3 regions of the Pseudomonas sp. BE134 genome follow, and region 3 is predicted to be linked to each of the others. Evidence: predicted binding sites of a transcription regulator. Region 3 holds the regulator's gene; each other region holds the start of a gene.

Region 1 (10,798 bases), on a different contig from region 3:
CTCCGGCAGCTGAGCAAGAGAAACAGCCGAAGATCCCGATGGCTTCGCCGATCCGGACCGATATGGAAGTGTTCAGGTTCTAAATCAGGAATGATTCAACACGAAGCCTGCAGTGATGCGGGCTTTGTTGTTTCTGCGGGGGCTTGTAGCAGCTGTCGAGCCTGCGAGGCTGCGTTCGAGGAGGAAGTCCTCGCAAGTCCTATAAGTGCGGTCTGTCTGAATGCACCCATTGCCCTTTACGACTGCTGCGCAGTCGAACGCAGCCTCGCAGGCTCGGCAGCTGCTACATAGAACCAACAAAAAACCCGCAGATGATCCCTCATCTGCGGGTTTCTTTTATATCGGGGCTAGTGCTTACGCCCGACGCTCATGCATCCGCGCCAATTGCCGTTCCAGCATCGATGGATAAGGCTCCATCAACCGCTCCACGCAGCAAGCACCCTCAGGGCTCGCAATCGGGCGAATCCGCGCACGCTGACGAATCAGCACGTCGTCACCGATCTTGCGCTCCACCAGCAGCAGATTGCGGCTGTGTTGAGACAGGGCCAGTGCGTCCTGAGCGGGTTCGGTCAGCAACAAGTCGATCTGGGTCATACCGTACAACTCCTCACCCAGCGTCAGACCCAACTGCAATTGCAGGGTGATGCCGCTGTCTGCGACTTCGATCTGCAACTGATGGCCCAGGGCTCGCAACAACTCACCGCAGCAGATGGCGTTGGTCAGGTAGTCGTCGCCGCTGTCTTCGGTGTGGAACAGCATCAGTGTGCTGCCATCGTTCAGGGTATGCAGTTCGCTCTGGTAGAGCGAAGCGGCCTGATCGAGGCAGTCGCGATAGCGTTTCAGCAATTCTTCGAGGCGGGTGCGGGGCAGGCGACGCAGTTGGTCCTGAGCGCCCAGTTGCACGGCCAGGACGGCGCTGTGTTGTGGCGCGTTCGAAATCACCGGTTTTGCGGCGGGTTTCAGGGCGACGGCGATCGACTCGTCGCGCAGATCGGCAAAAGCGTCATCGTCATCATCATCTTCAACAGTGCTGACAATCTGTCGTGGCGCGGGTTTCAGGCTGGCGACCGGTTTGGTTTCATCGAAACTCGGGTCACGCAAGTTGCGTACTTCGAAGGTCGGCTCGTTGTCGTTCGCGTCTTCATCGCTGTCGTCGTATTCAGGCTCCGGTACTGGTTCCGGCTCGGCAGGCTCCGGTGCGAAATTGGCGTGCAACTGACGGGCAAGGTCGCCGATCTCGTCCTGACGGTCGGTGGCCGGAGTGTATTCGTCGATATTGCGCAGCCATACGCGCAATTGCAGCAGCGGCGTAGAGATGTGCCGACCCAGGCGCAGGCTCAGGGCCAGGGACAATGCCAACAGGATCGCACTCAAAATGCCCATGCTTTGCAGGCTGATGGTCATGGGTTGCTGGAATTGATCCATGTCCAGGCTGATGCGCAGTTGCCCTGCGGTCACGTCCTGGAACGTGATCTTGCTCTGGTACATGCCCTCGGCTTCGCCCAGCAGGCTGTGCTTGGGACGCTGACCGGCCTCGGCGAGGATGCGGTTATCCACGCTATAGATGGCGGCGTGGGCCACCAGCTTGTTTTTGGTCAGGTTGTTGAGCAGCACGTTGAGGCTGAGGATGTCGTTGGACACCAACAGCTCCGTAGCGGAGGTGGCGGTCTGCGTGGTCAGGCTTTCACCCAGCGCATCTGCCTGCTCGTGCATGGCCTGCTTGAACTGCAAACCCATGACACCGGCGTAGATCACCAGGGCCAGAGCGACCAGGATCACGTTATGGCTGGCGATGCGCAATGCAATCGGTACACGGCGGTGGCGCAGTGCCCGGAAGATCAGCAGAAAGAAGTTATCGGTTTTTACTGGCGTGGGCCGGTTCACTTGCGCTCGGCTCTTTGTCCGTGAAGTTGACGCGCAGTATAGCGACAGGCCATAGGCCGGCAAAGCGCTCACGGTGCCCGATGGTCACTGAAAGTGGGTAGAATGCGGTTTTTTTCCACTTGCGGGGGTGCGCCTTGCGCGAAATCGTCCTGATAAACATCACGGGAGTCGACCGTCCGGGTCTGACTGCGGCCATAACCGGCGTTCTGGCCCAGGGTGGTGTGAACATTCTCGACATCGGTCAGGCGGTGATCCACGACACCCTGTCGTTCGGCATCCTGGTTGAAATTCCGGATACCGAGCAAGGCAAGTCGGTGCTCAAAGACATCCTGTTCAAGGGTTACGAGCTCGATCAACAGGTCCGTTTCACGCCGGTATCCGAAGAGGACTATCAGCAGTGGGTCGGCAACCAGGGCAAGAAACGCCACATCGTGACGCTATTGACCCGCAAAGTGACTGCCGGGCAATTGCAGGCCGTGAGCTCGATTACCGCCAAATATGGCCTGAACATCGATCACATCGATCGGTTGTCAGGGCGCATGCCGCTCGACACCCCGGCTGACAAGGGCAAGGGTTGCATCGAGTTTTCCGTGCGTGGCGAAGCGGCTGATCCGCAGGCGCTGCGGGCCGAATTCCTCAGCGTTGCGCAGGAACTGAACGTCGACATCGCCTTTCAGGAAGACTCGTTGTTCCGTCGCAACCGTCGCCTGGCGGTGTTCGACATGGACTCGACCCTGATCGAAGCAGAAGTGATCGACGAACTGGCCAAGGCCGCGGGTGTCGGCGATCAAGTGTCGGAAATCACCGAGCGAGCGATGGCCGGTGAGCTGGATTTCCGTGCGAGCTTCAAAGAGCGTCTGGCGTTGTTGCAAGGTCTGGACGTCAGCGTGCTGGATTCGATCGGTGCTTCCCTGCGCCTGACCGAAGGTGCCGAGACCCTGTTCGCCGAACTCAAGCGTCTGGGCTACAAGACCGCCATTCTGTCCGGTGGTTTTACCTACTTCGCCAAGCAATTGCAGACCAAGCTGGGCATTGACTACGTATTTGCCAACGAACTGGAAGTGGTCGACGGGAAAGTCACGGGGGTTGCGGTCGAGCCGATTGTCGATGCGCAGCGCAAGGCTGACTTGCTGCGTGAGCTGGCCCATAAGGAAGGATTGCGACTGGAGCAGACCATTGCAGTCGGCGACGGCGCCAATGACCTGCCGATGCTGGCGATTGCGGGATTGGGTGTGGCGTTCCGGGCCAAGCCGCTGGTGAAGCAATCGGCGAAACAGGCGATTTCCACCCTTGGGCTGGATGGTGTGCTGTACCTGCTGGGCTTCCGCGATCGCGACGGACAGCTCTAGACGCCGCAAAAATAAATGTGGGAGCGGGCTTGCCCGCGAAGAGGCCGGAACATCCAACATCTATGTTGTCTGTGCCGACGCTTTCGCGGGCAAGCCAGATCCCGCAGGGATGCAGTTTGGCCTTTAGGCTTTTGGCAGGCCCATTCCCTGGCCCATCTGCACCGGCGAACCCGCCGCCAGCTCTTCAGACCACTGCACTTGATCTGGCCCGAATAGCACGACAGCAGTCGAACCCAGTTTGAAGCGACCCAGTTCCGCACCTTTTTCCAGATGGATCGGCGCGCGGGCGGCTTCATCGTAACGGAAGGTTTTCAGCTCGCGTTTCGGTGGCGTGACCAGCCCGGCCCAGACGGTTTCGATCGACGCAACGATCATCGCGCCCACCAGCACCACGGCCATCGGCCCGCGCTCGGTGTCGAAAATGCACGCCACGCGCTCGTTACGGGCGAACAGCTCGGGAACGTTTTCGGCGGTGGTCTGGTTGACCGAGAAGATTCGGCCCGGGATGTAGACCATCTCACGCAGAGTGCCGGCCAGCGGCATGTGCACGCGGTGGTAGTCCTTCGGCGACAGGTAAATGGTGGCGAAATCACCGCCCATGAACGGCGCGGCATTCGCAGCATCACCGCCCAACAATTCCAGCACGCTGAAGCTGTGGCCCTTGGCCTGGAACACGCGACCGTGTTCGATCGGGCCGAGCTGGCTGACCGCGCCATCGGCCGGGCTGAGAATGGCACCCGGGGTTTCATCGAGCGGGCGAGCGCCGTCTTTCAGGGCGCGGGTGAAGAACGCATTGAAGTGCTCGTAAGCGGTCAGGTCTTCGACCAGGGCCTGGGACATGTCCACCTGATAACGCTTGGCGAACCAGGCGGTAAAGGCGTTTTTGAACCAGCGTACGCGGCATTCGGCAATGCAGCCGGCCAGTCGCGAGAGCAAGTGATGGGGCAGCAGGTATTGGCTGAGGATAAACAGACGCTTATTCATTAACTGTCCTTAAAACCTTAAATCTCTACGGGGGTGTCGGGGTGGTTGCCCCATTCGCCCCAGGAACCGGCATAGCCTTTGACCCGCGGATAACCGAGGGATTTGGCCACCAGATAGGTGAAGCCAGAACGGTGATGAGTCTGGCAGTGGGTAATCACTTCTTTGTCTTTACTGATGCCGAGCTGTTCGAGGATCTGCGGCATGTCCGTGCGGATGCGCAAGTTGCGCGCCTTATCCATGCCCGCGGTCCATTCGAAATTGACGGCACCGGGAATGTGCCCGGCCTTGGCCGCCAGCACTTTCTCGCCGGAGTACTCCAGCGGCCCGCGCGCGTCCCAGATCGCCAGGTCGGCGGCACCTAAACGGCTTTGCAGGTACTCGCGGGTGGCGGTGGGTTCGTCGTGCAGGGTCAATGCCACCGGGCCGCCAACGGGTGCCGGAATCTGGATCGACATGGGCATGCCTTCTGCCAGCCAGGCCGGCAGGCCGCCATCAACGTAGTGGTACTTTTTGTGACCGATAACGTCCAGCAGCCAGATAAAACGCCCGGCCCAGCCGCCGCCTTCATCGTCATACACCACATACACTGCATCGCGATGGTGGCCCAGCTCTCCGAACAACGCTTCGAGCGCCGCTTTCGGTGGCATCAGCCCCGGCGCTGGCGCCTGCCCGAGTTGCGTGCGTTTCGGATCGACAAAACGCGCGCCGGGAAGGTGCCCTTCGGCATAACGGGCACTGCTGGTCAGGTCCACCAGAATCAGGTCGCGGGACTCAAGACGAGGGAGCAAGTCGCTCGGCTCGATCACCAGCGGCAAGCCAGAGAAGTCAGACATGTGAGGTCTCCAGAGCACAAAAGGGAGGATTGTAACGCAGCGTCATTGGCCGCGGTGGCTAAAGGTGTGTAGGGCTTTCTCGATGCACTGCGCGGTTTTGCCGAAGGCTTGCACGGTGATTTCCGAGAGCGGTCCGCCACCCTGATCTGCCACCACCACCATGATCACCCGACCATTATTGATCAGCGAGCGCAGCAACAGGTGTTCGCCACGGAATTGTGCGCGCAGGCTGGCAGGCAACAAGGCTGAGAATTGGGCGGTGTTGGCCGGTGTCAGGCGCACCTGAGCCTGTTGCGAGAGCAATCGTTGCAGGACGTTGCTTTGGTTCACCACGAAATTCAACCCGGCCGTTTCTTTTGGCAATCCGGCAACCTGATGTACCCGCAGATTGGCGTGTGTGCGGTCAGCCATCAAGATCATCACCCGGCGCATGCCGCACGCGACCAGGGCGTCCCGGGCGGAGGTGGTCAAGTGCATGGCGTTGGTGAAGGGGCTTGGCTCCAGCAGTAACTCGGCGCACTGGCTGCGCCACTTCGCCAGGTCTTCGGTGGTCGGCGCCGGTGCCGGTAGCAGCCCGGCGTGGATACGGTTCATGCCCGGCGGCCAGAGCAGCGATACGGCCGGGTGCCACAGGTCCGGCATGGTATGTAGCCGGGCGCTGTTGGCGGCCTGTTGGTGCAATTGCTGCTGCACGTCGGCCATGGGGATTTGCAGGTAAAGACTGGTCAGGTATTGCCAGCGCGCGCTGTGAGGACTGTCCCACGCCTGTTGCGCCGACAGCGCCAGGCCGTTGGCCAACAGCACGGTATTGGCCGGCTGATTGAGCCAGCGACGCAGGGTCGGATCGTCATCGAGGCGGTTTTGCTGGCGCAAGGGATGATCGCTGTCGCGGGCAATGCGCAAGACCTTGACCAGTTCGCGCTGCTCGGTCAGCAGCAGGCGATATCCCTGTTCCACCCAAATCGGCAGGCGCCAGAGGCTCACCAGGGTCTGGCATATGTCCAGCAGACGCACGCCGAACAATTGCTTTTCGACCTTGCGTGCCGATTCGCCTTTATGGAAGACCCGCAGCTCCCACTCTTCAAGCAATTGCGGATGGGTCAGCGCCATGGGCCATAGCGGCGAGAGAAACAGCAGGCTGCCCCAGTGAATGTCCTGCCACAGTCGCGCGAGGCGACTGGCAAAAAAACCGTTGGCCTGTTGCGTCGCATGCTGGCTGATCATCTGCAACTGGCGCAAGGCAATCGGGATCTGTGCCAGGGGCTCAGCGGGCAGGCGGGCGAGCAGTTCTTCGGTGCGTTTCAAACCGAGGCGATTGATCGCCACTTCAAGGTTTTCCGCGGGCTCGGTCATGCTGCCGTGGGTGTGACGGTTGGCTTCACGAATGATGCTCAAGGCCAGGGCAGGGCTGTCTTGCATGAGCTCTGCGATATCCCGAAGCGAACTGCGGTTATCGGCGATGGCCTTGCTGACACGGTCATGGGCATCTTGCGGAACTGGCAGGCGCACGCCATCGAGAAGCTTGACCCAGCCTTCAAGTGTGGTCGGTTTTTGAGTCGCAATGTTCGTTGGGTTAGCCATGGTTGGACGCAATCATCGTCTGCATTACCTATGCCCGGAGTAGGCTAAATTAGCTTTTCGCTTGAACGGCCTATAGTCTGGCGCAGTTTTGCCGATAAGGAGAAGAAGAGATTTTTCAACTTCCGAATATGACCTTGAACCCGACTCAGTAAGTGCTCTCCTACCTATGGCTAAAATTCTCGGCATCATCGTCGTATTCGCAAGCGTGCTTGGCGGATACGTGCTCTCACACGGCAAGATTGCCGCCCTTATTCAGCCTTTCGAGGTGATGATTATCGGTGGTGCGGCCCTGGGCGCATTCCTGCAGGCCAACCCAGGCCATATGGTCAAACTCACGCTGAAGAAAGCCTTCGGGATGTTCAGCTCGCGTTTCAACCACACCTTCTACCTTGAAGTGCTGGGGCTGATTTACGAGATTCTCAACAAAAGCCGCCGCGAAGGCATGATGGCCATCGAAGGCGACATCGAAGATGCCGCGGCGAGTCCGATCTTCGCCAAGTACCCGGCGGTGCTCAAAGATGACCGCATGACCGCGTACATCTGCGATTACCTGCGCATCATGTCATCCGGCAACATGGCGCCCCATGAGCTCGAAGGCCTGTTCGACATGGAGCTGACCAGCCTCAAGGAAGACCTGGATCACCCCTCTCACGCGGTGAACGGCATCGCTGACGCCATGCCGGGTTTCGGTATCGTCGCGGCGGTACTGGGTATCGTGGTGACCATGGCGTCCCTGGGTGAAAGCGATCAGAAAATGATCGGCGTGCACGTCGGTGCGGCACTGGTCGGTACCTTCTTCGGTATTCTCGCCGCCTACGGTTTCTTCGGCCCGCTGGCCCATGCACTGGCCCACGACGCCAAGGAAGAGCTGAACGTTTACGAAGCCATCAAGGCGTCGCTGGTTGCCTCGGCCTCCGGCATGCCGCCATCGCTGGCCGTAGAGTTCGGACGCAAAGTGCTGTACCCGGCGCACCGTCCTAGCTTCGCTGAGCTGGAACAAGCGGTTCGCGGTCGCTAAGTCATGGAAAATAACCAGCCGATAATCATCAAGCGCGTAAAAAAATACGCGGGCGGGCATCACGGGGGCTCCTGGAAAATCGCCTTCGCTGACTTCGCGACGGCGATGATGGCGTTCTTCCTGGTGCTGTGGCTGCTGTCCACTGCAACACCGGAACAGAAAATCGCCATCGCCGGTTACTTCAAGGATCCGGTCGGCTTTACCGAAAGTGGCACGCCGTACATCATCGATCTGGGCGGTTCTCCGACTCTGGCGCCAGAGAAAACCCTTAACCCTGAAGTTAAGTCTGAGCCCCAGCCAGACCGCGTCACCATCGACACCGAACAAGTCGAAGGCATGGCCGAGCTGGTTGAGAAGGAACGCCTGGAATTGTTGCTGCAAGAGTTGCAGAACAAGGTCGATGAAAATCCGCAACTGCAGAAATTCAAGGACCAGATCCTGTTCGAGATCACCCAGGACGGTTTGCGCATCCAGATCATGGACGCGGAAAACCGCCCTATGTTCGACTCCGGCAGTGCGCGACTCAAACCGTATTTCGAAGACATTCTGCTGGCCATGGCCGACACCATCAAAGCGGTGCCGAACAAGATCAGCATCAGCGGCCATACCGATGCCAAGCCGTACTCGGGCACCGGTGATTTCGGCAACTGGGAACTCTCGGCCAACCGTGCCAATGCCGCCCGCCGTGCGCTGATCGCCGGCAGTTATCCGGATCAACAGGTGGCGCGGGTGGTCGGTTATGCCTCGTCGGCGCTGTTCGACCGGGAGAACCCGTTCAATCCGGTCAATCGCCGGATCGACATTGTGGTGCTGACCAAGAAAGCCCAGCGCGCCATCGAAGGTTCACAGGGTGCGGAACCTGCGCCAGCACCAGCGCATAGCGGTACGGGCGAAGTGCCGGCCAAGCCAGCCGATCCGAACGCATTGCCGGCGGATAAAGAACCGCTGCCGGCCCATGAGCTTCGCGAGCGATTGAACATCTTCGAAAACCCGGCACCGAAACCGGCGGAGCCGCCGAAGCCGTGACCCACAAAAAAGCCGCGAGATGATCGCGGCTTTTTTGTGTCTGGAGGCTGCTGCTTAGTAGCTGGTCTCAGGCAAGCTGGCAATGATCGAGCGGTAGCTGTTCATCCGTTGCTGCTGCACGCGGCCTTCTTCGAGGGCCTTGAGCAGGGCGCAACCCGGTTCACGGTCGTGTTTGCAGTCACGGAAGCGGCAGGTGCCGATCAGGTCGTTGAACTCGATGAAACCGGCTTCGACGTCGGCACGGCTGACGTGGCCCAGACCGAATTCACGAATACCCGGGGAGTCGATCAACTCACCGCCACCGGGGAAGTGGAACAGCCGCGCGGTGGTCGTGGTGTGAGTGCCCTGGCCGGACAGTTCGGATAACGGGCCGACACGGGCTTCGACTTCCGGCAGCAGGCTGTTGACCAGCGACGACTTGCCGACACCGGACTGGCCGACGAACACGCTGATGCGTCCGTCCAGTTGCTCTTGAAGTTGCTCCATGCCATTGCCGTGATGCGCCGACACTTCCAGCACCGGGTAACCGAGTGTGCGGTAAACCGCCAGCAAGGCATTCAGGGCCGGGGCGTTCTGCTCGTCGATCAGGTCGAATTTGTTGAGCAGCAGCAGTGGCCGGATACCTGCGTGCTCGGCGGCAACCAGATAACGGTCGATCAGGTTGGCGTGTGGCTCGGGCAGCGGGGCAAACACGATGACGATCATGTCGACGTTGGCCGCTACCGGCTTTAACTGGCCACGGCTGTCCGGACGGCAGAGTTCGGTTTTACGTGGCAGTTGCGCCACGATTACGCCGATGCCCTGGTTGCCGGCACGCCAGACCACTTGATCACCGGTCACCAGCGCTGGCAGGTTGGCGCGCAAGTGACAGCGGAACACCTGGCCAGCCAGCTCGCCATCGAGAGCCTCGACTTCGACCTGTACACCGAAGTGCGCGATCACCAGACCCGTCTGTTCCGGACCCAGGTCGCCACCCTCAAGTGCCTCGACAGCCGAGGACTCGCGTTTGGCGGCGCGGGCAGCGCGTTCGCCCTGAATCTTTTCGATGCGCCAGTTTTGACGACGATTGAGTTGGCGTTTGGCCATGGGTGTTCCGTATCAAGAATGCAGCGATTAGGTAAAACGGCCGCGAGTTTAGCACGCCCCGCCGGTTGCCTAGGCTAAACTGCGCAGCATTGCCTAGGAGCCGACACATGCAAAACCCGCAGAATCTGATCTGGATCGACCTGGAAATGACCGGTCTGAACCCTGATACCGACGTCATCATCGAGATGGCCACCATCGTCACCGACAGTGATTTGAACACCTTGGCCGAAGGTCCGGTGATCGCCATCCACCACAGCGACGAAATCCTTGCCGGCATGGACGAATGGAACACCCGTCAACACGGCGGTTCGGGCCTGACCCAGCGCGTTCGTGACAGCCGCATCAGCATGGCCGAAGCCGAAGCCGAGACCATCGCCTTCCTTGAGCAGTGGGTGCCGAAGGGTAAGTCGCCAATCTGTGGCAATAGCATCTGTCAGGACCGTCGCTTCCTTTATACGCACATGAAATCCCTGGAAAGCTTCTTCCACTACCGCAACCTCGACGTCTCGACCCTTAAAGAGCTGGCCGCTCGCTGGGCACCGGACGTGCGCGACAGCTTCAAAAAGGGCAGCACCCACCTGGCGCTGGACGACATCCGCGAATCCATCGCCGAGTTGCAGCACTACCGTAAGCATTTCATTAAGTTCTGATTTCAAGGGGGCCTGTGCTGGCCCCATCGCGAGCAGGCTCGCTCCCACATGGGATTGCGATTTCCCTGTGGGAGCGAGCCTGCTCGCGATAGCGTCCGTACAGACACCCTCGATGAATGAATTGATTCTCAGGCGCCCTCTTATGGGGCGTCGATGAAGTGAGTAGACTGCGCGCCTTTCTGCAAGGACCGCCTCGCCATGTTGCTGATGCTCTACCTGATCGCAATCACCGCCGAAGCCATGACCGGTGCGCTCTCTGCCGGCCGGCGCGGCATGGACTGGTTTGGGGTGGTGTTGATCGCCTGCATCACGGCGTTGGGCGGCGGTTCGGTGCGCGACGTGCTGCTCGGCCACTACCCGCTGACTTGGGTCAAGCACCCGGAATAC
Region 2 (10,798 bases), on a different contig from region 3:
GCCAGCGATTGCACGCGAGCCAGGGATTCCACGCGATAACCCTGCGCATCCAGTTCCGCACGACCACCCTGGAACGACTTTTCGATCACGATTCCCAAACCGGCCACGGTGGCGCCGGCCTGTTTGATGATCGAGATCAGCGCTTGCGACGCCTTACCGTTGGCCAGGAAGTCATCGATGATCAGCACACGGTCGCTGCTGGTCAGGTGGCGCGGGGAGATCGCCACGGTGCTTTCGGTTTTCTTGGTGAATGAGTAAACGGTCGCCGACAGCAGGTTTTCAGTCAGGGTCAGGGACTGCTGCTTGCGGGCGAAGATCACCGGTACGCCGAGGTTCAGACCGGTCATGATCGCCGGTGCGATGCCCGAGGCTTCGATGGTGACGATCTTGGTGATGCCCGAGTCCTTGAACAGTGCAGCGAACTCGTCGCCAATCAGCTTCATCAGCGCCGGGTCGATCTGGTGGTTCAGAAAGGCGTCGACTTTCAGGACCTGATCGGAAAGCACGATGCCTTGTTCGCGAATTTTCTGGTGCAGTGCTTCCATGAAGCTTTCCTCTACTGACGCCATGTGCGTCTAGCTTGTAAATAGTGTTCGGTTAAAAAGTAGGCAATTCTAGCGCTTTAACATCGCCCGTATATCTGCCAATGCGGTATTTCCGCGAACGGCTTTGACTTCAACGGGGGTGTCGTCATTACCTTCCCAGGCCAGATCGTCCGGCGGTAGCTCATCGAGGAAGCGGCTTGGCGCGCAGTCGATGATCTCGCCGTATTGCTTGCGCTTGGCAGCGAAGGTGAAGGCCAGTGTCTGACGCGCTCGGGTAATCCCGACGTAGGCCAGACGGCGTTCTTCCTCGATGGTGTCGGCTTCGATGCTGGAGCGGTGCGGGAGGATTTCCTCTTCCATGCCCATGATGAATACGTACGGGAATTCCAGGCCTTTGGAGGCGTGCAGCGTCATCATCTGCACACCTTCGGCGCCGTCTTCCTCTTCCTGCTGACGTTCCAGCATGTCGCGCAGGACAAGTTTGCCGATGGCGTCTTCGACGGTCATCTCGCCTTCTTCGTCTTTCTCCAGGGTGTTTTTCAACGCCTCGATCAGGAACCAGACGTTCCCCATGCGGTAATCGGCCGCCTTGTCGCTGGAGCTGTTGGTGCGCAGCCAGTTCTCGTAGTCGATGTCCATGACCATGCTGCGCAGCGCCGAGATCGGGTCTTCGCCGGCGCATTGCTCGCGGACCCTGTCCATAAAGCGCTTGAAGCGCGACAGGCGATCGGTGAAGCGCGTGTCCAGATGCTCGCCCAGGCCAATTTCGTCGGTGGCGGCGTACATCGAGATTTTGCGTTCGGTTGCGTAGTTGCCGAGCTTCTCCAGCGTGGTCGAGCCGATTTCCCGGCGTGGGACGTTGATCACCCGCAGGAAGGCGTTGTCATCGTCCGGGTTCACGATCAGACGGAAGTAGGCCATCAGGTCTTTCACTTCCTGACGCCCGAAAAAGCTGTTGCCGCCGGACAGGCGATACGGAATCTGGTGGTGCTGCAGCTTCAACTCAATCAGCTTGGCCTGGTAGTTACCGCGATACAGGATCGCGAAATCGCTGTACGGCCGGTCTGTGCGCAGGTGCAGGGTCAGCAGTTCGACGGCCACGCGCTCGGCTTCGGCGTCTTCGTTGCGGCAGCGGATCACGCGAATCTCGTCGCCGTGGCCCATCTCGCTCCACAGCTGCTTCTCGAATTCGTGCGGGTTGTTCGAGATCAGCACGTTGGCGCAACGCAGGATGCGGCTGGTGGAACGGTAGTTTTGCTCCAGCATGACAACTTTCAGGGACGGGTAATCGTCCTTGAGCAGCATCAGGTTTTCTGGACGCGCGCCACGCCAGGCGTAGATCGACTGGTCATCGTCGCCCACCACGGTGAATTGGTTTCGCGTGCCGATCAGCAATTTCACCAGCAAATACTGACTGGCGTTGGTGTCCTGGTATTCGTCCACCAGCAGGTAGCGGACTTTGTTCTGCCACTTTTCGAGGATGTCGGCGTGTTCCTGGAACAGCTTCACCGGCAGCAGGATCAGGTCGTCGAAGTCCACCGCGTTGAACGCCTTGAGCGTTCGCTGGTAGTGGGTGTAGACGATGGCGGCGGTTTGTTCTTTGGGGTTGCGCGCATTTTCCAGGGCTTCGGCGGGCAGGATCAGGTCGTTTTTCCACGAACCGATCATGTTCTTGATCTCGTCGACGCCGTCGTCGCCTGCGTATTCCTTTTGCATGATGTCGGTCATCAAGGCTTTGACGTCAGTCTCGTCAAAGATCGAAAAGCCCGGTTTGTAGCCCAGCCGTACGTGTTCTTTGCGGATGATGTTCAGGCCCAGGTTGTGGAAGGTGCACACCGTCAGGCCACGGCCTTCGCCGCCCTTGAGCAGGGTACCCACCCGTTCCTTCATCTCGCGCGCCGCCTTGTTGGTAAAGGTCATGGCGACAATGTACTGGGCGCGGATGCCGCAACTCTGGATCAGGTGCGCGATCTTGCGCGTGATCACACTGGTCTTGCCGGAGCCTGCGCCGGCGAGCACCAAAAGAGGGCCGCCGACGTAGCTCACGGCTTCTTGCTGCCGGGGATTGAGTCGGGACATACAGAATTCAGGGAGTCATTTTGTGAAATGGGCCGGCATTTTAACAGGCTCAGCGAATTGTGCTGCTCTGTCCGACTTGTGACGCAACATGCTTTCTCTAATTGCCGGTTTAGATACTTTCAAGCAGGATGCGCGGTGAATGTGCGGCTAATGTTCGGATTCCAGACACAATTGCGCGTTTGATAACCGATGTCATTTGGTCATTGGTAACCGGCGCGGCATAATGCCAGCCGCCTACATCCTTGCAGAGTCTAGGGAGTCAGCTTGTCTACGCCTGTCGAACCCTTGCGTTTGCTGCTACTGGCCGAAGAGCCAGCGTGGGTAGCGTTGTTGCGTGAGTGTCTGGCTCCGATGGGGAGCTCGGCCGTGCTCATCTGCGCGCCGAGCTGGGACTCGGTCAGCAGTTTGTTCGATGACAACCGCAACGCGGTGTTATTGACTGTTCCTGGACTTCAGCCGCTGCCTGGCCGTTGCAATTTACCGACGGTGTTACTGGTCGAGCATGAGCCCCTGGTGACGCCCGATGGCGTGAGTGACTGGCTGGTGCGAGATCTGCTCGATGCCGGCATGCTGCGCCGGTGCCTGCGGCATGTGCGGGAGCGTGGCCTGCTGGAAAACACTTTGCAGCGCCTGGCCGAGCAAGATCCGTTGACCGGCATTGCCAACCGCCAGGGATTTCAGACCCTGCTGGCAGCGCGTCTGGCGGAAAACGACGGCCGCGGCCTGGCCCTTGGTCACCTTGATCTCGACAACTTCCGTCACGCCAACGATGCCCTCGGCCACCAGGCCGGCGACCGCTTGATTCTGCAAGTGGTCGCACGGTTGAAAAGCCAGCTTGAGGCCGGCGATCAACTGGCGCGCCTGGGCAGTGATGAATTTGCCTTGCTGATCGACACCCGCCGTGCGCCTCAGCGCGCCGAGTGGATGGCCGAACGCATCACCGAGGCGCTGGCTGAACCGTACTGGGTCGACGGTGAAAGCCTGTTGATCGGTTCCAGTCTGGGCATTGCCCACGCCCGGGCTCAGGCCGGCGCCGACCCGCTGATGTGGCACGCGCACATCGCGATGCAGCAAGCCAAGAGCACGCAAGGCTGCACTTTTCATATCTTTAACGAACGGATCAACCGCAATGCCCGCAGCATGGCCGACCTAGAAAGCGAGCTGCGCCGGGCCTTGCGCCGTGACGAACTGGAACTGCATTACCAGCCGCGGCTGAACCTTGCCGACGGCCAGATCGTCGGTCTCGAAGCCTTGGTGCGCTGGCGCCATGCCGAGCGCGGTTTGTTGCCACCGAGCGAATTCGTCCCGCTGGCCGAGCAAAGCGGTTTGATCGTGCCGCTGGGTTACTGGGTGATTTCCCGGGCGCTGCGGGACATGCAAGCTTTGCGCGAACTGGGTTTGCCAGCGTTGCACATGGCGATAAACCTGTCATTCCGCCAATTCCAGGACAGCCAATTGCTCTCCACGTTGAGCCGGTTGATTGCCGAACGCGGCGTCGAAGCGCAGTGGCTGGAGTTCGAACTGACCGAAACTGCCGTGATGCGCCGCAGCGATCTGGTCAAGCAAACCATGGACGCCCTCGGACGCCTGGGCGTGCGCTTCTCGCTGGATGACTTCGGCACCGGGTTCTCGTCCTTCGTGCACCTCAACAGCCTGCCAATTGCGCTGCTCAAGGTCGACAAGAGTTTTGTCGGCGGCATGGAAGAGCGTGAAGAGAATCGCAAACTGGTCCACGCGATGATCAACCTGGCGCACAACCTCAATCTTGAGGTGGTTGCTGAGGGGGTCGAAACAGCGGAACAGCTGGATTTGTTGCGTGGGTTTGGCTGCGATCAGGTGCAGGGTTATCTGATCAGCAAGCCGTTGCCGCTGGCGGAGTTGGTTAAATATCTGACCTTCGACAGTCGCCAGCAGCCGATGCTAGAAGTGGTGAATTAACCACAAACCAATGTGGGAGCGAGCCTGCTCGCGAAGGCGGAGCGTCAGTCAACGTAGAGGTCGACTGACACGGCCCCTTCGCGAGCAGGCTCGCACACAGGGGATCTCATTCTGGCTGGGGGACCTGGAACCGCTGCTGCAACGTTGGCTCTCGCCGAATCATCCGCTTCATCTTCCATTCAAACGCCAGCGTCAGACTCACCGCCGCGCACGCCAGCCCAAGCGCCAACCCCCACCAGACGCCCGTCGCCCCCCAGTGCATATGAAAGGCCATCCACCACGCGGCCGGTGCGCCAATCAGCCAGTAGCAACCCAAGCCGACCAGGAATGTGGTCTTGGCGTCCTTGAGCCCGCGTATGCAGCCCATTGCGATGGTTTGTGTACCGTCGAACAGTTCGAACCAGGCCGCCACCGCCAACAGGTTCACGGCCAGTTCAATGACCGGGCGAAACGCCGGGTCGTTGTGATCCAGGAACAAGCCGATCAACTGATTTGGCAACAGCCAGAAAACCATCGCAAAACCCAGCATCGCCGCCGCGCCGAAGGCAATGCCGACTCGTCCGGCCAGTCGCGCATCCAGCAACTGCCCGGCGCCATAATGCTGGCCGATCCGCATGGTGATCGCGTAAGAAAGCCCCGCCGGAATCATGAACGCGACCGATACGATTTGCAGGGCGATCTGGTGAGCCCCCAGTTGCGTGCTGCCCATGGTGCCCATGCACAGCGCGGCGAACGCAAACAACCCGACCTCCACCGCATACGTGCCGCCAATCGGCAGGCCAAGACGCCACAGCTCTTTCAAGTACTGGCGGTTTGGCCGTGACAGGCCCTGGCGCAAGGGATAGGCGTCATACGCCGGATGCCGACGAATGTGCAGCGCCAGCGCCAATGCCATCAGGTTGGCGACAATCGCCGTCACCAGCCCGATGCCCATCAGGCCGAGTTTCGGCAGGCCGAACATCCCGGTGATCAACGCATAGTTGAGCAGGAAGTTGGCCACGGTGCCGCCAAGGCTGATCACCATGACCGGCGTGGCGCGGCCAATGGCGCTGGTAAAACCGCGCAGGGCCATGAAACTCAGGTAACCGGGGAGGGCGAACGGCAGAATCAGCAGAAACTGCCCGGCCGCTTGTACGTTGCTTTCTGTCTGACCGAACAGCAGCAACACCGGTTTGAGGTTCCACAACAACAGCCCGGCCACCAGCGCCATCAACCACGCCAGCCACAGTCCGGCCTGGGTCAGCCGCGCAGCGCCGACGGTATCGCCCGCGCCCTGACGGATGGATACCAGAGTGCCAACGGCGGCGATAACGCCTATGCAAAAGAACGCTACAAACGAGTAGGTCGCCGCGCCCAGACTGCCGCCGGCCAGTGCTTCGGGACTCAGGCGTGCCATCATCAATGTGTCGGTGAGGACCATCAGCATGTGCGCCAACTGCGAGGCAATCAACGGCCCCGCCAGCCGCAGAATGGCCCGGAGTTCAATACGCGCTGGATGCTTCATGATCATCACGCTCGATTATCAAAGAGAACAGGAAAGCGTCGATTCTCGGCGCTTCACGGGGTTTGCACAAAGGGATAAAAAGGATGGGTCGCATGAGTAAGACTCATGCTGAAGAGTTTCTGCTACGGTAGCCGGATTGCGCTATAGGAGCTTTCCTCATGTCTCGTCGTCTTCCTCCCTTATATGCCTTGCGTGCATTTGAAGCGGCAGCGCGGCACAGCTCGTTTACCCGCGCAGCCGAGGAGCTGTCGATCACCCAGAGCGCGGTCAGTCGCCACATCCGTACGCTCGAAGAGCATTTTGCCTGCCGGTTGTTTCACCGCAGCGGGCGCAACTTGCAACTGACCGAGTCGGCACGGTTGATCCTGCCGGGCATTCGTGACGGCTTCACTGCCCTGGAGCGCGCCTGCAATACCTTGCGCGCCGAAGACGACACCCTGCGCATGAAAGCCCCGTCGACCCTGACCATGCGCTGGTTGCTGGCGCGGCTGAGCCGCTTCCGGCACCTGCAAGCGGGCAATGAAGTGCAGCTGACCAGCGCCTGGATGGACATCGACTCGGTGGACTTCAATCAGGAGCCGTTCGATTGCGCGGTGATCCTCGGCACCGGGCATTTCCCGCCGGACTGGGAGGCCACTTTGTTGTTTCCGGAAGAGCTGATTCCCGTGGGCGCGCCGAATCTGCTGAACGATCAGCCGTGGGACGTCGCGCGCCTGGCCAGCACCGAACTCTTGCACCCAACGCCCGATCGACGTGACTGGCGCAGCTGGCTGGAACGCATGGGCCTGACCGATCAGGTTTCGCTCAAGGGTGGTCAGGTGTTCGACACCCTGGAGCTGGGCATGATCGCCGCCGCCCGAGGCTATGGCGTGTCCATGGGCGATTTGTTGATGGTGGCGGAGGATGTGGCGCAGGGGCGTCTGAGTTTGCCGTGGCCGACGGCGGTCGCCAGCGGTGAGAATTACTACTTGGTCTGGCCGAAAACCCGCCCCGGAGGTGAACGTTTGCGCCGGCTCAGCGATTTCCTGTTGGGAGAGGTTTGGGCCATGGATCTACCGGCGGTGGAGCACCTGCGCTGAATCGATAGAGCTCAAGCAATAGAGGCCTTGAGCTATATCCCGGTTAATTACTCAAGTATTCGGTTCAACCGCCGAAAATCTGCAAGTGGAACCTTCGTACGGGTTCGCCGTTTTTGCCCATTACTAGAACATTTGCTGAGCGTTGAGCCGATCAAACCGGGTCAGGCCGTTCGGCCAGGAGCTGTCATGTCTCAACCCCGTGCCCGGATCGCCTCACAGCTTGGACTTGCGCTTGCCGTTATTCTGGCAATTGTCATCACTGGCAGTACCGTGTTCGCCCTGCGCTCGCTGGACACCGCCAACCTCGCCACCCGCGAAGAGCATCTGGCCAGTGAAGCCCGGCTTCTGGCCGATCAGTTGAGCACCTTTCACGGCACCTTGCGTGAAAGCACCCAGCGTCTGAGCGGTCTGTTCGAGAAGCGTTTCAGTACCGGGTTGAGCCTGCACCCGGAGGAACCGGTGACGGTGGCGGGTGTGCAAACACCGGGCTTGCATCTGGGCAGCGACGTGTTGAACAACAACTTCGAGGAAGTGGACGGGTTCAAGCAGATGACCGCTGGCGTGGCGACGTTGTTCGTGCGCAGCGGCGAAGACTTTATCCGGGTCAGCACCTCCGTGACCAAACAGGACGGCAACCGCGCCATCGGCACGCTGCTCGATCATGCTAACCCGGCTTATGCACGCTTGATGGCGGGGCAGAGCTACGTCGGTCGCGCCTTGCTCTTTGACCGTTCCTACATGACGCAGTACACACCCGTACGCGATGGCGGCGGCAAGGTGATTGCCGTGCTGTTCGTAGGATTCGATTACACCGATGCGCAGAACGCTCAGTTCGCCAACCTCAAACGCTTCCGCATCGGCCAGACCGGTTCGCTGGCGTTGCTGGATGAACAAAGCAAATGGCTGGTACCACCTGCGGGTGTGCAAGCACTGGATCAAGCGACTCCGGCGATTGCCGGTCTGGCGAAAGCGCCGGGCAAAGGCGATTTCTGGAGCGACAAAGCCGAAGATTTCTTCAGCGTGGCCGTTCCGTTCGATGGCGGTCCATGGTCGGTCGTGGCGAGCATGCCAAAAGCTGAAATCCGTGCGGTGACCTGGAGTGTCGGCATTCAATTGGCCATCGGCAGTTTGCTGGCGATGTTGATCGCGGTCGGTTCGGCGGTCTGGTTACTGCGCAGCAAACTCGCGCCGCTGGGTGATCTGGTACGTCAGGCCGAAGCCTTGGGCGCCGGTGATTTGAGCGTGCGCCTGAACGTGGCGAGCAACGATGAGATCGGTCAACTGGCCCGCGCTTTCAATCAGATGAGCCAGGCCCTGTCGACCATGGTCGAGCACATCCGAAAAGCCTCGGTCGAGGTCAACAGTCGTGCCAAGGCATTGTCGGGTCTGTCCGGTGGCGCTTACGAAGGAATGGAACAGCAGTCCGGCGAAATCACCAGCATGGCCGGCGCCGTGGAGGAGTTCAGCGCCACGTCCCTGAACATCGCCGACAACATGGGCAACACCGAGCGCCTGGCTCAGGAAAACGCACAACAAACCCGGATCGGTCGTACCTCGATGGACGAAGCGTCGTCGTCGCTTGAGCAAATTGCTGGCGCGCTGAACAGCACCGCGACCGTGATCAATACCCTGGGCCAGCGTTCCCAGGAAATCGGCGGTATCGTCGGGGTGATTACATCGATTGCCGAGCAGACCAACCTGCTGGCACTGAACGCCGCCATCGAAGCGGCCCGTGCTGGTGAGCAGGGCCGTGGTTTTGCGGTGGTGGCCGATGAAGTGCGTAACCTGGCGTCGCGTACTCGTCAGGCCACTGACGAAATTTCCGGAATGATCAGCAGCATCCAGCAAGAAACCGGCAACGCCATCAGCACCATGGAACAGGGCAATGTGCTGATGCAGGAAGGGTTGGCGCGTAACGCCAATGTGGCCTCGGCCCTGGCGCGGATTGACGAGCAGAGCCGTTCCGCCGGTCAGCAATTTGCGGCGATCACCACCGCGACCCAAGAGCAAAGCAGTACGGCGACGTTGCTCAGCAGCAACCTGCAAAGTATTGCACTGGCGAACAGTGAGCAGCGTGAAGTGGTGTCGAACCTGGCCGTGACTGCCAAGGAGCTGGAAAGCCTGGCGGCGGGCTTGCGGCATGAGGTTGACCGGTTTCGTTGAGGCGCCTTTGAAATAGCTATCGCGATGGGCTCACCTCAATTGCGGATCAGTCCCCAAGCTAATCGCACTTGGCACTGCTGGATACTTCCTTGCTCGCCTGTTTCAACAGGCTGCCCAGTTCAGCCGCATTGGTGCTGTTGTAAACCCGGCCGCCGGTGTTTTCAGCGATGCAGCGTGACGTGCCGCCAACACCGATTTTCACCACGTTGACGCGCAGGCGGGGTTGTTGTCTGGCGATTCGACGAGATACTGCGCAAACGTCCTGCCCGCAGCCGTCTTCTCCGTCGACAAACATCACGATAACCGCATCGTTATTGCGCCCGTCGACGGTACTCGCCGCGTGGGCCAGGCTGTCGGCCAGCGGTGTGCCGTCGTCGGGAGCCAGACCTCGAATCCCGTTGATCAGTCGCGGGCGGTCGCCGAACTTGAACACACCCCGGTCCGGTGTTCTTTCGCAGCCGGCGAAGGTGATCAGACGTGTGTCGATCTTCGGGTCCAGCCCGTTGATCATGCCGGCCAGCGAGTCCTTGGCGACGTCCATGCGGCTGGGTTTGGCGGTGAGACGCATGTAGCGATTCGGGTCCAGGAGCTTGTTGAGGTCACCACCACCGTAGAACCAGTCCTCGTCGGCTTTCACTGACCTGATGTTCAAGTTCATCGAACCCGAGGTGTCGAGCACCACCACGAATTGCGGGACCTCCGCGGCCGGCGCATTTTTACGGCATGCGAAGTTGTCCAGCGTCGGGGCTGGTGGCGGGGCTGGAGGTGGAGGTGGGGCAGCCACTACCGGTTTTGGCGGTGGAACCGGTTTTGGTGGCGGGACCGGCTTGGGTTCCGGTGCCGGTTTTGGCGGCGGTACCGGCTTGGGCTCCGGTACCGGTTCTGGTATGGGTTCTGGTGCCGGAACAGGTTTCGGTTCCGGTTCCGGTTCCGGTTCCACGACAGGCTCGGGGACAGGCTCGACCGGTTTCTCAACCGGTTTCTCAACTGGCGCTACCACCGGTGCCACAGGCGCTACAGGTGGAGCCACGACCACGGGCTCACGGTGCAGGAACCACCAGAGCCAGAGTGCCAGAAGCAGCAACAGCAGCGCGAGCAAGGCTGCCGCGATCCACCAGCCACGGCGCGAAGGTGGTACGACCGGCACCACCGGAACCACTGGCGGCACGATCGGTTTGGGCGGACGCAGGTTCCAGCGCACCACCAACGGCTCACCGTTGAGGCTGTAGAGTTTGTCCAGCTCAGGCGCGCCGAGCAGGCTGCGCAGGTCATCCGCTTCCGTCGGTTGACCGCGTTTTTGCAGTTCATCCGCCAACTGTCCGAGGGACGTCTGACGCACTTCATAGGTTTCCAGCAAGCGTCGCTGCGCGTCCTCGTTGAGGTCGGCATAGGGCGTGGGTTGGCCGCCCAGTTCGGTCCACCATTCCAGCACGTCGCCGCTGCCCATCCGCGGGATAGCAAACAGACTGGCGACGGTCGGCGGAAAGTGT
Region 3 (10,798 bases):
TCAGCGCGATGCGGCCGTCACCGGTGATGGTGGCGCCTGACATGCCTGGCGTTCCCTGGAGCATTTTGCCCAATGGCTTGATGACCACTTCTTCCTGGCCCACCAACTGATCGACGACAAAGCCGATCCGCTGGGTGCCCACCGAAAGGATCACCACATGGCCTTCGCGCTGCTCTTCGTGAGCGGCGGAGCTGACCAGCCAGCGCTTGAGGTAAAACAGTGGCAGCGCCTTGTCGCGCACGATCACCACTTCCTGGCCGTCCACCACGTTGGTGGTCGACAGGTCGAGGTGGAAGATCTCGTTGACGTTCACCAGCGGGAACGCAAATGCCTGGTTGCCGAGCATGACCATCAGCGTCGGCATGATCGCCAGGGTCAACGGGACCTTGATGACGATCTTCGAGCCCTGGCCCTTGGTCGAGTAGATGTTGATGGAACCATTGAGCTGGGAAATCTTGGTTTTCACCACGTCCATGCCCACGCCACGACCCGACACGTCGGAGATCTCGGTTTTGGTCGAGAACCCTGGCGCGAAGATCAGGTTGTAGCACTCAGTGTCGCTCAAGCGATCCGCTGCATCCTTGTCCATCACTCCACGCTTTACCGCGATGGAACGCAGGACCTGCGGGTCCATGCCTTTGCCGTCATCGGAGATCGACAGCAGGATGTGGTCGCCTTCCTGTTCCGCAGCAAGAATTACCTTGCCGCCACGGGACTTGCCCGAGGCTTCACGTTCTTCCGGCGACTCGATGCCGTGGTCGACAGCATTGCGCACCAAGTGGACCAGAGGGTCGGCCAGGGCCTCGACGAGGTTCTTGTCGAGGTCGGTTTCTTCGCCGACCAGTTCCAGGTTGATTTCTTTCTTGAGCTGACGAGCCAGGTCGCGAACCAGACGCGGGAAGCGCCCGAACACTTTCTTGATCGGTTGCATCCGGGTCTTCATGACCGCGGTTTGCAGGTCAGCCGTCACCACATCAAGGTTCGACACAGCCTTCGACATGGCCTCGTCAGCACTGTTGGCGCCCAGGCGAACCAGGCGGTTACGCACCAGCACCAACTCACCGACCATGTTCATGATTTCGTCCAGACGCGCGGTATCGACCCGCACCGTGGTCTCGGCTTCGCTGGCCGGTTTTTCCGCTGGCGGCGCGGCCGGAGCACGGGCCGGGGCCGGTGCGGCGGCGGCCACCGGTTTCGGTGTTTCGGCTTTGGGCTCAGGCGTCTTGGCAACCGGTGCCGGTGCGACCGCCTTGGCGACTGGCGCCGCGACGAAAGAGGCGGCAGAACCGGTCGCTACTTCGCTGAACTTGCCTTTGCCATGCAATTCGTCGAGCAGCGCTTCGAACTCGTGATCGGAGATCAGATCGCCGCCCGCTGCAGCTGCAGTCGGCGCAGCCGGTACCGATACCGAAGCAATGGCCGACTCCAGCGCATCCACCGCAAAGTTGCCTTTGCCGTGCAACTGGTCGAGCAGTGCTTCAAATTCGTCATCGGTAATGTCGCTACTGTCGCCTGCTGCTTTCGGGGCAACGGGCGCGGCGGGTGCGGCGGTCACGGCATCGACAGCGAACTGGCCTTTACCGTGCAGTTGATCGAGCAGTGACTCGAACTCGGCGTCGGTGATTTCGTCGCTGGCCGCGGCATCGTTGACCGGCGTGGGTGTAGCAACCGGAGCTTCGGCCTGAGCCTTGACAGCGTTCAGCGAGTCCAGCAGTTGTTCGAATTCGTTATCGGTGATGTCGTCCGATTCAGTTTCAGCAGCAGGTGCTTGCGCCGCTTCAGCAACGGGTGCCTGTTCATCGGCCGATTGCGGCTCGGCCAGACGGGCCAGTGCCGCGAGCAATTCAGGTGTTGCAGCCGTGATAGGGCTGCGCTCGCGGACTTCGCTGAACATGCTGTTCACCGCGTCCAGCGCTTCCAGGACCACGTCCATCAGTTCCGAATCCACGCGTCGCTCACCCTTGCGCAGGATGTCGAACACGTTCTCGGCGATGTGGCAGCACTCCACCAGCTCGTTGAGCTGGAGGAAGCCGGCGCCCCCTTTTACAGTGTGAAAACCGCGAAAAATTGCATTGAGCAAGTCCGCATCATCCGGTCGGCTTTCAAGCTCGACCAGCTGTTCGGACAGTTGCTCCAGAATCTCGCCGGCCTCAACCAGAAAATCCTGAAGGATCTCTTCATCGGCGCCGAAGCTCATTAAGGGGGTGCTCCTGAGGTCTAAAAACCTAAAAAACCTAAAATGCTAAAACTCTAAAATCCTAGGCTGGATAACAAATCGTCCACATCGTCCTGACCGGACACAACATCTTCTCTTTTATCGGCATGAATCTGCGGACCTTCACCCTGAGAGAGATGTTTTTGCGGATCTTTTTCAGCCAGCATCGATTCACGGTCATGTTCGATACCCGCAAAGCGATCTACCTGGCTGGCCATGAGTACGAGCTTGAGCAAGTTGCTTTCAACTTCGGTGACCAATTGAGTCACGCGCTTGATGACCTGACCGGTGAGGTCCTGGTAATCCTGAGCGAGCAGGATGTCGTTGAGGTTGCTCGACACCGTGCGGTTGTCTTCGGTGCTGCGAGTCAGGAAACCGTCGACCCGACGGGCCAGCTCACGGAACTCTTGCGCCCCGACTTCGCGACGCATGAACCGGCTCCAGTCCGTGCTCAACGCCTGGGCTTCTGCGCTCAAGCTGTTGACCAGCGGCGTGGCGCTCTCCACCAGATCCATGGTGCGGTTGGCCGCAGCCTCGGTCAGCTTGACCACATACCCCAGGCGCTCAGTGGCGTCCGTGATCTGTGAAACTTCCTCGGCTTGCGGCATGTCAGGGTCAATCTGGAAATTGACGATCGCGCTGTGCAGCTCGCGAGTGAGCTTGCCCACTTCCTGGTACAGGCCGCGGTCACGGGTCTGATTGAGCTCATGGATCAATTGCACAGCGTCGCCGAACCGGCCCTTTTCAAGGCTCTCGACCAGTTCCACTGCGTGTTTTTTCAGGGTCGATTCAAAATCGCCCATTGAAGATTCTTTATGCTCCATAGCTCCCCCGTGGCGCAGTGGATCAACCGATGCGTTCGAAAATCTTCTCGATTTTTTCTTTCAACGCCTGGGCCGTGAAGGGTTTGACGACATAGCCGTTTACACCGGCCTGGGCCGCTTCGATGATCTGCTCGCGCTTGGCTTCAGCAGTCACCATCAGCACCGGCAAGTGCTTGAGCTTTTCATCGGCGCGCACGTGGCGCAGCAAATCGATACCGGTCATGCCAGGCATGTTCCAGTCCGTTACCAGAAAGTCGATGCTTCCGCTGTTGAGAACCGGAATGGCAGTAGTGCCATCGTCGGCTTCGACCGTGTTGGTGAACCCAAGGTCACGCAACAGGTTTTTTATGATCCGCCGCATCGTTGAGAAGTCATCAACGATGAGGATTTTCATGTTCTTGTCCAATTCGACCTCCAAGCAGTCTTAAACGCGCCCAGCACCTGGACACGCCATTTCATTCAAACCGGCAATGCATTCGATGACTGTCTGGAGCACAACAGATCGCGACCAGTGCCGTTCAAAACCGCACCAGACTCGTTCGCAGTGTCCCCCACACTGCCTTCAGCGCGCTCGCCACTCCCCCAAACGCCCCCGCAAACGGGCCGCGCACTGGCTGTGTAACTGGCTGACCCGCGATTCGCTGACCCCCAGGACCTCACCGATTTCCTTGAGATTCAACTCTTCGTCGTAGTACAGCGCCAACACCAGTCGCTCACGCTCCGGCAAATTGGCAATCGCGTCCGCCAGCGCCGCCTGGAAGCGTTCATCTTCCAGATCGCGTGACGGCTCGAGATGAGCACTCGCGCCATCCTCGTGCAGCCCTTCGTGTTCGCCGTCCTGCAACAGATCGTCGAAACTGAATAAGCGGCTACCGAGGGTGTCGTTCAAAATCCCGTAATAATCGTCGAGACTCAATTGGAGTTCGGCCGCAACCTCGTGATCTTTAGCGTCACGACCGGTTTTAGCTTCAATAGAGCGAATTGCGTCACTGACCATGCGGGTATTTCGGTGGACCGAACGCGGAGCCCAGTCCCCCTTGCGCACTTCATCAAGCATGGCGCCGCGGATTCGTATGCCCGCGTACGTCTCGAAACTCGCGCCCTTGCTGGCGTCGTATTTGGTCGACACTTCCAGCAGGCCGATCATCCCGGCCTGGATCAGGTCTTCAACCTGAACACTGGCTGGCAGACGGGCCAGCAAGTGGTAAGCAATGCGTTTGACCAGTGGCGCGTAACGCTCGATCAGCTCGTACTGCGCGTCACGTGCCGAGTTCTTGTAGAGGTTGTAGCCACTGGCTGTCATAGAACGGGACCCGCGGTCTGCTGCACCAGCCGCTCGACGAAAAACTCCAGGTGCCCGCGCGGGTTGGCAGGCAATGGCCAGGTATCGACCTTCTGCGCGATGGCCTTGAAGGCCAGGGCGCACTTGGAACGCGGGAAGGCTTCGTAAACAGCGCGTTGCTTCTGCACGGCCTTGCGCACGCTTTCGTCGTAAGGCACCGCGCCGACGTACTGCAGAGCGACGTCGAGGAAGCGATCAGTGACCTTGGTCAACTTGGCGAACAGGTTACGACCCTCTTGCGGGCTCTGGGCCATGTTGGCCAGGACGCGGAAGCGGTTCATGCCGTAATCGCGGTTAAGCAACTTGATCAGCGCGTAAGCGTCGGTGATGGAGGTCGGCTCGTCGCAGACCACCAGCAAGACTTCTTGCGCTGCACGAACAAAGCTGACGACCGAGTCGCCAATACCCGCAGCCGTGTCGATCACCAGGACGTCGAGGTTGTCACCGATGTCGCTGAAGGCCTGGATCAGGCCGGCGTGTTGAGCCGGGCTCAGGTGAACCATGCTCTGTGTGCCGGAGGCCGCCGGAATGATTCGAACACCGCCCGGCCCCTGCAACAGAACGTCGCGCAGCTCGCAGCGGCCTTCAATCACGTCGGCCAGGGTACGTTTGGGTGTCAGTCCCAGCAGGACGTCGACATTCGCCAGGCCCAGGTCAGCGTCCAACAGCATGACGCGACGGCCGAGCTCGGCCAGGGCCAGTGACAAATTCACTGACACGTTAGTCTTGCCGACGCCACCTTTGCCGCCGGTCACCGCAATCACCTGTACGGGATGCATGCTGCCCATGTTATTTCTTTACCTTGTCTTGCATAGACGGAGGCCACATTACTGGCTGCGCGTTCGCTAAAGGAACAATGCATGGCAGGCCATCGATGTAGGTACAAAAACTGTTCATTACTACCTTAGCCGACCTGCTTGGTCGGGCTGTGGTAAATATCAGCGAACATATCAGCCATGGCTTCTTCGCTGGGTTCTTCCTGCATTTGTACGCTAACGGCGCGGCTGACCAACTGATGACGTCGCGGCAGATGCAAATCATCCGGAATCCGCGGGCCGTCGGTCAGATAAGCCACCGGCAACTCATGACTGATCGCCAGGCTTAACACCTCGCCCAGACTTGCCGTTTCATCCAGTTTAGTCAGGATGCAGCCAGCGAGCCCACAACGCTTGTAGCTATGATAAGCGGCTGTTAGAACCTGTTTCTGGCTAGTGGTTGCCAACACCAGATAATTTTTTGATTTGATGCCACGTCCGGCCAGGCTTTCGAGTTGCATACGCAGTGCCGGATCGCTGGCCTGAAGGCCCGCGGTATCAATCAACACCACGCGTTTGCGCAGCAGCGGTTCCAGCGCCTGTACCAATGACTGCCCCGGATCGACATGGGTCACCGACACATTGAGAATCCGCCCGAGCGTCCTGAGCTGCTCCTGGGCGCCAATGCGAAAGCTGTCCATGCTCACCAGCGCGATATTCTGTGCACCGTACTTGAGTACGTAACGGGCGGCGAGCTTGGCCAGGGTGGTGGTCTTGCCCATACCGGCAGGACCGACCATGGCAATCACACCGCCCTCTTCCAGTGGCTCGACTTCCGGTGTGGCGATCATCCGCGCCAAATGCGCCAGCAACATGCGCCACGCCTGACGGGGTTCATCAATGTCAGGAATCATAGCCAACAAATCGCGGGACAACGGGCCGGACAGGCCGATGCGTTGCAGGCGACGCCAAAGGTTAGCCTGGGCCGGACGGCTGCCTTGCAGCTGATTCCAGGCCAGCGAGCCGAGTTGCACTTCCATCAGTTCGCGCAGGCTGTTGAGCTCAAAACGCATCGAGTCGAACGCACGTGGGTCAACACCGCCGGCGGCAGGTGCCGGGGCGGGTGCCGCGCGACGCGGTTCGGCGTAGGTCGGTTCGATCAGCGGCTCGGCGGCCGTCAATGGCAGGCCGGCGAACAACTGGCGATTGGTGGTCTTGTCGCCTTCGGTTTCGCCGTCGCCACGCAGGCTCAATTCGGCCTGGGCCGTGACGATGCGCGACTGGGTCTTGCGCAGCTCATCCTCGAGTTCCATGTTCGGAACACGCGGGGCCAGCGCCGACAATTTGTAATCCAGCGCAGCCGTCAACTCGACACCACCGGCAATCCGGCGATTGCCAATAATGGCGGCATCGGCGCCCAGCTCATCACGAACCAGTTTCATGGCCTGACGCATATCGGCGGCGAAAAAACGCTTAACTTGCATAAACCACTACCTCAGCCGTTGGGCCCTACTGTCGCAACGATGGTCACTTGCTTGTTGTCAGGAATTTCCTGGTAAGCCAACACATGCAAGCCCGGGACTGCCAGTCGGCCAAATCGCGACAACATCGCGCGAACCGGGCCGGCCACCAGCAGAATCACCGGTTGACCTTGCATTTCTTGACGCTGCGCGGCATCGATCAACGAGCGCTGCAGTTTTTCAGCCATGCTTGGCTCCAGCAGAACACCCTCTTCCGAGCCTTGTCCTGCCTTCTGCAGACTATTGAGCAATATCTGTTCCAACCTTGGTTCCAGAGTGATCACGGGTAGCTCAGAGTCAGTGCCTACAATGCTTTGGACGATTGCGCGGGATACGCCGACACGCACAGCGGCCACCAGAGCGGCAGTATCTTGACTCTTGGCGGCGTTGTTGGCGATCGCCTCGGCGATGCTGCGAATATCTCGCACGGGCACCTGTTCGGCCAGCAGCGCCTGCAACACCTTAAGCAACTGCGACAGCGAAACCACGCCCGGAACCAACTCCTCAGCCAGCTTGGGCGAGCTTTTGGCCAGCAATTGCATGAGTTGCTGGACTTCTTCGTGACCGATCAGTTCGCTGCAGTGTTTGTACAGAATCTGGTTCAAGTGAGTGGCCACGACCGTACTGGCATCGACCACGGTGTAACCGAGCGATTGCGCCTGGGCGCGCTGACTGATTTCGATCCAGACCGCCTCTAACCCAAAAGCCGGATCTTTGGCGGTTATGCCATTAAGCGTGCCGTAGACCTGCCCCGGGTTGATCGCCAGTTCGCGCTCCGGATAAATCTCCGCCTCAGCCAGAATCACCCCCATCAGGGTCAGGCGATAGGCACTGGGTGCCAGGTCGAGGTTGTCACGAATATGCACCGTCGGCATCAGAAAGCCCAGGTCCTGGGACAGCTTCTTGCGCACGCCCTTGATCCGCGCCAACAGTTGCCCACCCTGATTGCGGTCCACCAGTGGAATCAGGCGATAGCCGACTTCCAGGCCAATCATGTCGATTGGCGTGACGTCATCCCAGCCCAGCTCCTTGGTCTCCATGGCGCGGGCCGGCGAAGGCAGCAGTTCCTGCTGTCGCTTGACCTCTTGCAGGGCCTGGACCTTGACCACGTTCTGCTTCTTCCAGAACAGGTAAGCACCACAGGCAGCGACCGCCGCCATGCTCAGGAAGGAGAAGTGCGGCATGCCCGGCACCAGGCCCATCACTGCCATCAAACCCGCTGCGACGGCGAGCGCTTTTGGCGAGGCGAACATCTGGCGGTTGATTTGCTTGCCCATGTCTTCCGAACCGGAAGCACGGGTCACCATGATCGCCGCCGCAGTGGACAACAGCAGTGATGGCAATTGCGCCACCAAACCGTCACCGATGGTCAGCAACGCGTAAACCTTGCCGGCGTCGGCGAAGCTCATATTGTGCTGGAAGATACCGACCGCCATGCCGCCGATCAGGTTGATAAACAGAATCAGCAGGCCGGCAATGGCGTCGCCGCGCACGAATTTGCTGGCACCGTCCATGGAGCCGTAGAACTCGGCTTCCTGGGCCACTTCCATCCGGCGCAACTTGGCCTGGTTCTGATCGATCAGGCCGGCGTTCAAATCGGCGTCGATTGCCATTTGCTTGCCGGGCATCGCATCGAGGGTGAATCGCGCGCTCACCTCGGAAATCCGCCCGGCACCCTTGGTCACCACGACGAAGTTGATGATCATCAAAATCGCGAAGACCACGATACCGACCACGTAGTTACCGCCGATCACCACCTCACCGAAGGCCTGGATCACCTTACCGGCGGCGGCATGACCATCCTGACCGTGGAGCATCACCACCCGTGTGGAAGCCACGTTCAGCGCCAGTCGCAACAGCGTCGCCACCAGCAGGATGGTCGGGAACACCGCAAAATCCAGTGGCCGCAACGCGTAGACGCAGACCAGCAGCACGACAATGGACAGCGCAATGTTGAACGTGAAGAACACGTCCAGCAGGAACGGCGGCACTGGCAGCATCATCATGGCCAGCATGACCAGCAGCAACAACGGCACACCCAGGTTGCCCCGACTCAAGTCGGCAACGTTTGTGCGGGCATTGTTGAGTAACTGAGAGCGATCCACCGGTTTTCCCCGTTCCTTTAAAGCAAACTTTTGACGCCTGAAGCAGGCGCAGGGCGGCTATTGCAAGAAGCCTTCCAACTTTTGCCAAGGCGTTAAATAGAGGGGGCGATTGGGGTTTTGTTGTAGCAGCTGCCGAGGGACGATTCGATTGATTAGCCCGCGGTCAGAATCTGTTTGTCAGTGATTGGACCAAAACTCAATGTTTTGCCATTGATGTAGCGTGCGCCCTTAAGCACTGTGACACCGTCGACGTCCACAGCCTCTTCATGCGTATACATCAGCGTCACGATAGAAACGGGGGTTACTATTTCGGTTCCTTCTTGATTTGTACTAACAGGGTCAGCGCCCAATGAAAGGGGATGATTCCAAGATCTTTGATCCCGATCTGCCGCTCAGGATCTTCCCACCGAAAATCCTGCCGGGCGGTAATAAACATCAGGTCTCCCTCTATTTTGAATTGCGGCCTGTGATATCGCCTTTCCATCACTGCGCTGATCCAGTCATCCATGTATGAATCCGGCCCCGTAAAGAGCTCGAAGAGCGTTGCGTTGTTGATGATTTTTCCGGCAGCACCATAAAACGGACTGTAGGTATGGTGATACGCCAACCCTCCCAATTCGGGTCGAATTGCGTTAGTCCGCTCTTGCAAATAACCCGGAATGTAGATGTTTGCCATCTGCACAAAATGGGTGAAATCCAGCATCAATTTAAAAGTAACGGTGTAACCGATTGCCCGATCACGTGGATATTGTTCCAACGTGCCCGAGACAAATTTCAGTAAGCGCTCCATGAAGCCCACATTCCAAGTCGAAATCTGATGCTCGAAGCTGTGCTCCCCAACTCTTTCTGGAGCCAGCACCTCATGATGCGACCCAATGCAAAAGTCGAAAAAGTGTACCTCTACCCCAAGCCCGTGGACTTCCGAAAGTCCATCGATGGCCTGGCTGCGCTGGTCGAGCTGGATATTAAAGTCGCGGTGTTCGACCCCGTGCTTTTTGTTTTTCTGAATCGCCACCGTAATCGAGTGAAAATCCTCTACTGGGAGCGCAACGGCTTTTGCCTTTGGCTCAAACGCCTGGAGTCAGAGCGCTTCAAAACATCACCCGACGCCACCGAGGAAGCCATCGTGTTAAGCGTTCAGGAACTGAATTGGTTGCTCGACGGTTTTGATCTGTGGCGCAACCGCCCGCATCAAGTTCTGACTCCAAGATTCGTCGTCTGACGGGTATAATCCGGGCATGAATTTAATGCCCGAAGACCTTCCTGATGACCCAGCCTTGCTCAAGCAAATGTTGCTTGAGGCATTCAGTCGTCAGCAGGTAACGGCGGAGGCTTATCAGACTCATATCGTCGACCTGAAAGAACAGATCAAGCTTTTGCGCGACCGTTTATTCGGTCGCAAGTGCGAACAAACCGTTGAACCCAATACGCCGCAACTGGCGCTGTTCAACGAACCTGAAAGCGAGCCGATGACTCTGGTCGGCGACGTCGACGAAGAGGTTGTCGCTCCGACTCCACGTCGTGGTAAGCGTAAGCCTCTGTCGGCTAATCTGCCGCGTATCGAAGTCATCCACGAACTGCCTGAACACGAACTGACGTGTGCCTGCTGTTGCCGCAAGCATGTGGTGAGTGAAGAAACCAGCGAGCAGCTGGATATCGTGCCGATGCAAATCCGGGTCATAAAACATATCCGCAAGGTCTACGGTTGCCGCGGCTGTGAAAGGGCTCCGGTCACCGCTGACAAACCTGCGCAGTTGATTGAAAAGAGCATGGCCAGCCCAAGCGTTTTGGCCATGTTGTTAACGACCAAATATGTAGATGGCTTACCGCTGCACCGTTTCGAAACAGTATTGAGCCGACATGGCATTGATATCCCAAGGCAAACACTGGCTCGCTGGGTGATCCAGTGCGGCGAACATCTGCAACCGCTGTTGAATCTGATGCGTGACCGATTACTGGAAAGTCCGGTCATCCACTGCGATGAAACTCGCGTCCAGGTGCTTAAAGAACCGGATCGCGACCCGACCAGCCAATCCT

The links. Region 3 encodes FliA, which starts transcription of late flagellar genes. Its sites were predicted from a motif close to CTAAAGTTTNNNNNNNNNNNGCCGNTAA; they were not measured.
Region 1: motA (flagellar motor stator protein MotA) is a predicted target of FliA. The motif match lies at 6,702-6,729, and genes of this name have one in related genera.
Region 2: J2Y56_RS03215 (methyl-accepting chemotaxis protein) is a predicted target of FliA. The motif match lies at 7,196-7,223, and genes of this name have one in related genera.

What each region holds. Positions count from the first base shown of each region.
Region 1 is NZ_JAVDUA010000020.1:9,205-20,002, forward strand. It holds gene J2Y56_RS17335 (membrane integrity-associated transporter subunit PqiC) at 1-83, shown strand, start outside; gene J2Y56_RS17340 (AhpA/YtjB family protein) at 355-1,884, opposite strand; gene serB (phosphoserine phosphatase SerB) at 2,019-3,233, shown strand; gene asd (archaetidylserine decarboxylase) at 3,357-4,217, opposite strand; gene J2Y56_RS17355 (rhodanese-like domain-containing protein) at 4,235-5,050, opposite strand; gene J2Y56_RS17360 (HDOD domain-containing protein) at 5,093-6,631, opposite strand; gene motA (flagellar motor stator protein MotA) at 6,798-7,649, shown strand; gene motB (flagellar motor protein MotB) at 7,653-8,675, shown strand; gene rsgA (small ribosomal subunit biogenesis GTPase RsgA) at 8,730-9,761, opposite strand; gene orn (oligoribonuclease) at 9,869-10,411, shown strand; gene J2Y56_RS17385 (trimeric intracellular cation channel family protein) at 10,610-10,798, shown strand, end outside.
Region 2 is NZ_JAVDUA010000002.1:243,480-254,277, reverse strand. It holds gene J2Y56_RS03240 (xanthine phosphoribosyltransferase) at 1-545, opposite strand, end outside; gene rep (DNA helicase Rep) at 615-2,624, opposite strand; gene J2Y56_RS03230 (bifunctional diguanylate cyclase/phosphodiesterase) at 2,889-4,562, shown strand; gene J2Y56_RS03225 (NorM family multidrug efflux MATE transporter) at 4,669-6,066, opposite strand; gene J2Y56_RS03220 (LysR substrate-binding domain-containing protein) at 6,225-7,145, shown strand; gene J2Y56_RS03215 (methyl-accepting chemotaxis protein) at 7,332-9,308, shown strand; gene J2Y56_RS03210 (VWA domain-containing protein) at 9,367-10,798, opposite strand, start outside.
Region 3 is NZ_JAVDUA010000026.1:42,905-53,702, forward strand. It holds gene J2Y56_RS20720 (chemotaxis protein CheA) at 1-2,197, opposite strand, end outside; gene J2Y56_RS20725 (protein phosphatase CheZ) at 2,251-3,039, opposite strand; gene J2Y56_RS20730 (chemotaxis response regulator CheY) at 3,062-3,433, opposite strand; gene fliA (RNA polymerase sigma factor FliA) at 3,602-4,342, opposite strand; gene fleN (flagellar synthesis regulator FleN) at 4,339-5,169, opposite strand; gene flhF (flagellar biosynthesis protein FlhF) at 5,286-6,620, opposite strand; gene flhA (flagellar biosynthesis protein FlhA) at 6,632-8,761, opposite strand; gene J2Y56_RS20755 (hypothetical protein) at 9,066-9,551, opposite strand; gene tnpB (IS66 family insertion sequence element accessory protein TnpB) at 9,579-9,983, shown strand; gene tnpC (IS66 family transposase) at 10,000-10,798, shown strand, end outside.